DNA from 2 places in the Veillonella sp. AF36-20BH genome. Region 1 is predicted to be linked to the other one. Evidence: riboswitches for the same ligand, from Rfam matches in the RefSeq annotation. Region 1 holds a riboswitch; the other holds the start of a gene.

Region 1 (4,475 bases):
TTTTTTGAGCGGTTGTAGTATGTCAGAGCTATGGCAGGGTACTGAACAGAGCCGCAAGGAAATTGCGCAGCGGTCTGAGCAGGATCAGGTGCAGTTATTTAATCAATATGTGAAAGCTGTAAGTCGATACAATCGCATGGCTGTCATGTTTGATTATGCGAATACGCCAACTCTTAATGAGTTAAAAGCAGGGCAGCATTTAACTGTATTTAGTGCACCGAACTTTAAGCAGCTACAAAAAGAATTAGAAGAGGCTAAGCAAGCTGGTATTCCTTATGATGAAATGAAGGAGCCTTTAGATAAGCTACTTTCAAAATTGAACGAAATTACACCGGTAGCGGAAGAGCTCGATGCATATTATAAATCTAAAGGGTATACCACAGATAACTATGCTAAGGAACAACAATTAGGCCCTAAATATGTTCAATTGTATGAACAATTTGTTCCTATTTATGCTGACTTTGATAATGTTATGCATAAAATCAATACGGACCGCTTGCAACAACGGTTACAACAATTGCGCGATGCGGGCAAGAAAAATGCTGCTGCAGCACAAGAGGTTCATTTGCGACTTACTGCGGTCTTAGAAAAGATCGATAGTGAAAAACAATTAGATGTAAATGCTATCAATCAAGAGCTACAAGCTATTGGCGATGTATCAAATGGTATTGCTAGTCCTAAGTATGATTCTGTTAAGACCTCTGTAAACTCTACGATTGGTGCAATTCGTACCTATATGGGATCAAAACAAGATAATGACTATAATCGTATGATTGAGGCCTATAACCATTACATTTCTAATATGAATACAACCAATATGAATGAGTTAGATTAAAATAAGTTAGATTAATACGTCTATAAAAAAGAAAGCTGTATCAAATGAGGATATCATTTGATATAGCTTTTTAGTTGATTAGTAGATGTATTACTTTTTAAGGCTAATGCGCGTTGTAATTTGGCTCGATAAGGAGAATAATATTAAGGCTATCCAGATACAACCGAAGGCAATCATCTGTGGTGTGCCAAAGCTTTCACCAAAGTAAAAGATGGCAAGCAACAAGGCAATGGTAGGGGATACATATTGCAAGAAGCCTAGTAGATTGAGCGGCAATAGTTGCGCCCCATAGGAGAATAGCACCAATGGGACAGATGTAGTTAGACCGCAGGCTATGAGCAACATGGTTGTATACCAGTCTGTGCCGAAATAGGACCACACGGTATTATCGACCATGGTTGTATATAGTAAGGCTAGCGGTGTTAATAGCCAGGCCTCAAAGGCGATGCTCGTAAAGGGAGAGATGAGTAGTTTCTTTTTTACGGCTCCATAGAGACCGAAGGAAACGGCGAGGATCATCGATACTAACGGTAAGGATCCCACTTGATAGGTGAGCAAGGCGATACCGATGGTAGCGATGAGGACACTTAGCTTTTTCGGTATAGATAGAACCTCTTTAAATAGGATGACACCTAATACTACATTAAAGAGTGGATTGATGTAATAACCAAGGCTCGTGTTCATAACTTGATTATTGGCGATGGCCCAAATGTAGGTGAACCAGTTTACACTGATGATGACTGCCGCCACTAAAAGTAGGAATAGTTGTGAACGTTGTTCTTTTAGTAATTGAAAGTCCTTTTTGAATTGCTTAAAATGTAGACCAAATACAACGATAGCCATACAAACACCTGACCAGATAATGCGCTGTGCCAGTATATTATACGGTGAAACATGGTTTAATAATGCCCAATATAGAGGGAGTAAGCCCCAAATGATATAACAACTAAGGGCTGTGATTAACCCTTTTTTACTTGTATGTTCCATAATGCCTCCTCGTGATAGTATTTATTATATCACTAATTCTCAAATCATGCGTTTTAGTTATTGCATATGATTTTCAGTTATAACTTTAGTTTTGGTACTTATGATTAAATGTTATGTTCATTGACTTTGTGCATATTGTTACACTATATTGGACTTAGAACAACGAATATAGAGAATAGGTGTCGCAAGACTTAATAGAGAAATCGGTATAAGCCGATGCGGTCCCGCCACTGTAAGGATGAGCCTGCTTTTATACATGTCACTGGAGTAATCTGGGAAGGCGAAAGCGAGGTGACGATCCCGAGCCAGGAGAACTGCCTATTTGATAATCACCGTTATGTACCTACGAGCGATAGGAAGGGGATTGGGGTATGCTGGCTACAGTATTTTTTAGTGTACCTTTCAATAAGAAACCTTACGTGTCACTTTTAGGTGGCACGTTTTTTATTGCCCTTAGAGTGGATGTTGAGTATAGGAATCAGGTTTTATAGATATTAAACAGATGGACACATTTTGAGGTTGATGTGGTCCAATAAGATAAAACTCGAGTGATTCATATATCTAACAATTCGCAGGTACGGTGCGCTGTTTCTCGGTATGGTTTCGAGTTGAAAAGGAGGCACATATATGTCTGACAAAAAGACTTCAAAGGATGCTGAACGCGATTTATTAGCACCTGTATCCTTTGATGAGTTTAAGAAACCTACGTATGAACAATGGCAGGCCGAGGTTGAAAAAGCGTTAAAAGGTGGCGACTTCCATAAGAAGATGTTCACTAAAACCTATGAGGGAATTACGTTACAACCAATTTACACGCCTGCATTGCATGGAGAAAAAATTCCAAAGGGTGTATACCCTGGAGCAGGTGAGTTCCTACGTGGCACAAAGGCAAGTGGTTATATTAAAGACTCTTGGGGCGTATCCCAATATGTAGACGAATCCTTTCCTAAGGATGCTAACCATGCAAGTTTATACGAAATTGTAAAAGGTGGCACCATTCACAATATTCGCCTTGATGAAGCAACACGCCATGATCAAGATGTGCAAGTAGGCGCAGCTGTTGGTATCGGCGGTACATCTCTGTCTACTATGGATGATTGTAGACAATTGATTGAGCGTTTTAATTTGAAGGAAAATCCTTTATACATTGAAACAGGTGCTTCTGCAGCTATCTTGCTCGGTATGTTAGCGGCTACGGTGAAAGGCTCTAAAAAACAGACTTCTGACTTGAAAGGTCTCGTTGGTGCAGACCCTATTGGTGTTTGGGCTAAAGATGGCACATTGCATATGTCTTTAGATACAGCCTTTGATGAAATGGCACATACTGTTGTATGGGCTAAAGAACAAGCTCCAGAGCTTAAAACTGTACTCGTATCTGGCGATGTATATGCTAATGGTGGCGCTAATGATGTGCAAGAGGTTGCGTATACATTGGCAACAGCCGTTTGCTACGTGCGTCAATTAGCACAACGGAACATCGATATTCATACTATTGCTAACAGCATGATGTTTACATTCTCCTTGGGTGCAAACTTCTTTATGGAAATTGCTAAATTGCGTGCATTGCGCGTACTTTGGGCGCGCATCATGGAAGCGTTCGGTGCTGAAGAAGCTGACCGTGCCGTTCATGTACACGGCAGAACATCGGCTTTCACAAAAACTGTATACGACCCATATGTAAACTTGTTGCGTAATACAACACAAGCATTCTCTGGTGTTGTAGGCGGTTTGAACAGTCTTGAAGTGTCCCCATTCGACCAACCAATTCGCAAGGCTGACGATTTTTCTCGTCGTATTGCCCGTAACATCCAAGTTATGTTGCAAACTGAGTTCGAGTTGCGTCAACCGGTGGACCCTGTAGGCGGTTCCTGGTATGTGGAAACATTGGCAGCTGAATTATGCGAAAAAATTTGGGCTGAGTTCCAAACTATTGAGTCTAAAGGTGGCATCATAGCAGCTTTGAAAGAAGGCTATCCACAAGCTCAAGTTAAAGCAGTTCTTGATGAACGCTTCAAAAACCTTGCATTCCGCAAAGATGTGGCTGTAGGTAACAACATGTATGCGAACATGACTGAAGAATTGCTTGATCCAAAACCAGAAAATCAAGAAACATTGCGTCAAAAACGGGTTGCTCAAATCGAAGAGTACTTGGCGAGTGCGGAGCCAGATGCGGTTGTGAAAGCACAGGCTACCCTAGAAGCAGGTACTACGGAACCAGGCGCTTTGATTGGCCTTATTGAACTCGGTGCATTACATAAATTAACAATACGTCAAATCCGGAAGGCTTTAGACGCTGGTGATATTGCTTCTGAAACGATTGAATCCATTTCAGCTCATCGTTGGACTGAACGGTTTGAAGCACTTCGCATGCGCACCGAGAATTATAAACAACGTACGAAAGATAATGTGAAGGTATTCTTGGCTAATATGGGCCCAATCCCTCAACATAAACCTCGTGCGGACTTCTCCACAGGCTTCTTCGAAGTAGGTGCTTTTGAAGTTATCAAAAATGATGGCCATGAAACAACGGCTGATGCTGCGAAAGCTGCTCGTGAAAGTGGTGCTGATGTTGTCGTTATCTGTTCTACAGATGATACCTATCCAGAATTGGTGCCACCACTCGCTAAGGAATTGAAAGAAACTATGCCGCATG
Region 2 (4,475 bases), on a different contig from region 1:
CTCATATCTAAAACACAATAATTTCAAATGATAACATCAGAAAATAACTTTCAAAACCTCGGTCAATCAACCCCTATCGACACAACACAAAATCCTAGTTCATATGCATAAACCAGATACCACTATAAGAGTATGGCAAGAATTTGTCATAGAACTCTTTAAGTGTAGCTTCTGGATCAACATCCTTAAACTCTTCAGGATAGAATGTTTTTGCTAAATATTCGAATACCGCTGCATCAAATACTTCGCGAGGAAGGCCATGATGCGCGGAATAAACTTGTTTATTTTCAACGGCTTTCAAATCACTCCAACCTTGACGCTCTGTGGTGAACGCCTTCAACAACTCTTGAGATGAAGCTTCGGTTGCTTCAAAACCTAAACGCATAGAGGTTGGTTTCTTAGGCCAGTAAGAACCCATGATCATGATGATATCTGGATTTTTTTCAAGTATAAACTCTGGATTAATAGGAGACGTTTTCTTAATAACATCCTTGGTAATGACATCAGCACCAGCCATGGTAGCTAATGCCCCCCAAGAGTAATTGCTACTAAAGGAATTACCAAATTCTTCCGGACCATTCATACCAACTTCAAGGTAAACAGTTGGTTTTGGTTTGTTAATTTTACTAACACGGTCGAGAACTCTTGTCACACGATCTGTATAGAACTTGCTAATTTCTGCAGCTCGTTCTTCTTTACCTAAAGCCTTGCCGATGGCTTCGATGGATTTTTGATGACTTTCAAGTTTTTCAGCATGGTAGTCGATATAAATCGTTTGTACACCTGCTGCATCTAGTTTTGGTTTAGCATCGGATTCATATTGTTCTTTCAAGTCAACAGGAATGAAAATAACATCTGGGTTCAAGGAAATAACTTGCTCCACGTTAAATGTTTTATCCCCGATGGTACCTACTACTGGAATAGTAGCTAACTCGGGCATTTCAGCAGTAAAGTGCTTCCACATATCCGCTCTGTAATCCTGCAAAGAGGTATCCATGCCAGCAATAACCTTCGGCGTATCCTTGCCCATAAGTGCAGAAATCGTAAAGAATGGACCACCAGCACCACTCCACTGTAAGACAACTCGCTCTGCTGGCTTTTTCAGTGTTACCGTACGTCCTGTTACGTCAGTAATCTCAATAGGCTTGCTATTTTGCGCCATATCTTTCTTTGTCTCACTAGGACCTCCACATGCAGCGATGAACATACTAACAATTAGGAGAAAAACCGTAGCTAAATACGCCATAAACTTCTTTTGTTTGAACATAAGTACCTCTCTTCTCTCAACTAAAACTATCACTATAAGTGCACATAAAAAGCCCGTCTCCCCACGAAGAGGAAACGGGCTGTCATCTCAGTTAGACTAACTACCACGCCTAATAAGCTAGCATATAGTATGAGCTTTCAACTATGCATAGCTAGTATAAATCCATCTATATCAATCCCCATCCCTGTCTCTCGCAGGTCAATCGGCAATTGTTAATTAGGCAGTTCTCCTGGCTCCAGTTTAACGTTACTTTGCGCCTTCCCAAAAAACTTCAGTGACTGAGAGCATTTCACCCTCTATGCAAAGTACCTCGCTGTTACAGTGGCGTGACCGCTTTGGCTTGTACCAAATTCTCTATTAAGTCAATAGACACCTAACCCAATCATATGTGATTTTTCTCATCGTAGCATGAGGGATATACCATGTCAATAAACACATAGGGGTACTGCTATAGTCTAATCCGCATTTGATACCATTTAGCATCGCCATGATCAGACTCTGATTCACCTTCATTTACAAAGCCAAACTTGGCATAATAGGGAATCTTTTCCGCCTTACAAGTTAAAATAACGCCCTTTCTCATTTCTTCTCTTGCCAGCTCTATGAAAGCCTCAATCAGTCTGCCGCCTACGCCACGGTTCCGATACTCAGGCATTGTATTTAGACCAAATATCATCTGCCAAGCTCCGTTTGAATTATGCAAGGAAGCATCTGCAAACATCTCATCCGTTAAGATTTCATCATCAGACACAAAACCATCGATAAAACCAATAGGTGTGTCTCCATCAAAGGCAATCAAAAAATGATCTGCGTAATACTTTAACCGTTCCTTAAAAGCCTTACGAGGCGCGGCCTCTGCCGGAGGGAAACAAGTTGCTTCGATATGTGTCACTAAATCTAAATCATCGATTGTCGCTTTTCGTATTAACATATTATGTCCTTCTTTATGTACTTATATATTTATTTCTCCGTATACTTAGGCACATTGCGATACTGCATTGGTAAAGAATTCTCTTTTACCTTAAATCCATGTTTCTCGTAAAAGGTCGCATTCTTGCTGTCGCCAATCATAACATTAATGTACAAATACGACTTGTAAGCATCTTTCACCATTTCTAATAAATGGCCTGCAATACCTTGACCTTGATAATCAGGATGAACCAGCACATAATTTATGAAGCACACAAGCTCGCTATCATCCATGACTCGAATGAGCCCTACTAAACGATTACCGTCCCAAGCAGAAATCACGCGCGATGAATTCATTAGTGCCTTGTGCAATCTATCAGGATACTTGCCCACCACCCAACGAACAGATAAAAACAGTTCTGCTACCTGCTGAGGGGTAAAGTTTCTTTCTTCGGTATAGGTAATCGCCCTATCGCCCTTAACGATATTAATCATGCTACTGCCTTTTCTAATCCATTTATCAACTATATCTTAGGTGTGTGACACAACTTCCTTAGGATTCCACCAAATTATAGCAGACCGAGAGGAAATCAAACATTTATTGTCCTTAGATTTTGCTATGATTTCTTTTTTGATTTGTTCCTCTGCTGCTGGCGTTAAATCTCCATAGTACTGTTCGTATATGATCTTTCGGCACTCGATTTCGTCATCTACAGTGCGTTCACATCTGTAATCAATGACACTTACATTAGGTGATCGCCCTTGTGAAAGTAACATATTATACAGAATTTGAAACTCTTGTACATCAGATTTACTAGCTTCCCGAGGATTCTTCCAATCGGGAATGCCTGCTACGATGGCACAATAGCCTTTAGAATATTGTTCCATTTGTAAAAGCCGAGGCCACACATCAGGGAACATCCAAAGCACAAGAGATATGGTTACCAGATCAAATTGAAAATCTGGAGAGCCATCTTGGGGTAAGTCCTGCACCAATTCTTCAATGATGTTAATGTTCTCAACGTTTAATTCTTTGGCATTTTCTTTAAGGACTGCAACCATGCCCTTTGACGGCTCAATAGCAGTAACAGATTTAATATGTTGAGCAAAAGGAATTGTGAAAGAACCTGGCCCAGCACCTATGTCTAACATACTAGAATCAGGTGTTAAGACTCTACTTAAAGCAGCATACACTTTCCGTCCAAAGTCGTAGTCATTGCTTTTACGCATAAGAGAAAAATCATTGGCCCGCTTGTCCCAATACTCTAATAATGGATTCGCCCGAATCCCTTTCTCACGATCATAATAACTTTGTTTCCACATTTCATTCCAGAACGAAAAATCTGTAACTTGCGGTGCCATACGAAACCTCCTGACTTAATCTAAATTCCTCATTTCTCGGATAAACTCTTCTGCCTCTTGCAGGTTCTTAGGGAACTCAAAATAAATACATTGCTCATGTCCACAATAAGGATTTCGGAAGTCATAGCCGCTCAACAACAAATACTCGATGATTTTCCATTCTTTATCATTAGATTTTTTAGGAGCCTTGAACTTCTCGTTCACAAAGTACATTTTACCTTTACAGGTAGGGCAGGTTTTATTTCTGTTAAACAACTCGTAGTTTGTACCCTCCGACAAGGAGATCCGACAATTTACACATACATTTTTATAGCCCATAACTATTTACTCCCATATGGTTTATGTTGAAAGATTTCTTTTACAATCCCTTCACCAACAATATTTCCGCGTTCCATTATAAAGAACTCAGTACCTGCTTGTAGAGCTGAATAATCTATGGTTTCATATACTGGTAAAGCGTTAGCTTGAATAGGTTTATCAAAGATAACATCTTCACCATCAATAAAATTGATACCAAGATATTCCTCAGTACCTTTTATAACAAAATGAGGATAGTATATTCCATTATTTAAATTCGGTGGAGTTCTCCTCTTCTTGCTGAAGAATGTAACTGTACAGCCAATAGTAAAATCTAAATTACTCATTTCGGGCCTCATTCAACTACATATACCATATCACCTTTATAGTATATCCGATAAAAAACTAAATTGCTCTATGTTAAGATTATCTAATCAATCTAGAACCTTTTTAAAAATTTTCTTATCTTATAAAACTACATTATATATTTTAACCAAAAAGACTTTTATAAAGCCCTTTAATTTCTCGTGCGTATTTCACTGCACCAGGAAGATGCATTCGTTTATAGTAATCTCCTAATATTTCTGTATGATTTTTCAAAATATCAAATTCAATCATATACATAGCAATACTCGTTATA

The links. A riboswitch is a leader RNA that binds a small molecule or an ion and turns the genes downstream of it on or off. The one in region 1 is predicted to bind cobalamin.
Region 2: it holds a riboswitch for cobalamin, as region 1 does, so the genes downstream of both, DW000_RS07315 (ABC transporter substrate-binding protein) here and DW000_RS03590 (methylmalonyl-CoA mutase family protein) in region 1, are expected to answer to the same signal.

What each region holds. Positions count from the first base shown of each region.
Region 1 covers NZ_QTLR01000002.1:225,783-230,257, reverse strand. The annotation lists gene DW000_RS03600 (DUF3829 domain-containing protein) at 1-835, shown strand, start outside; gene rarD (EamA family transporter RarD) at 926-1,822, opposite strand; cobalamin riboswitch at 1,983-2,159, shown strand; gene DW000_RS03590 (methylmalonyl-CoA mutase family protein) at 2,450-4,475, shown strand, end outside.
Region 2 covers NZ_QTLR01000006.1:13,372-17,846, forward strand. The annotation lists gene DW000_RS07315 (ABC transporter substrate-binding protein) at 95-1,267, opposite strand; cobalamin riboswitch at 1,469-1,659, opposite strand; gene DW000_RS07320 (GNAT family N-acetyltransferase) at 1,716-2,198, opposite strand; gene DW000_RS07325 (GNAT family N-acetyltransferase) at 2,228-2,671, opposite strand; gene DW000_RS07330 (class I SAM-dependent methyltransferase) at 2,708-3,538, opposite strand; gene DW000_RS07335 (hypothetical protein) at 3,554-3,856, opposite strand; gene DW000_RS07340 (hypothetical protein) at 3,859-4,182, opposite strand; gene DW000_RS07345 (hypothetical protein) at 4,325-4,475, opposite strand, start outside.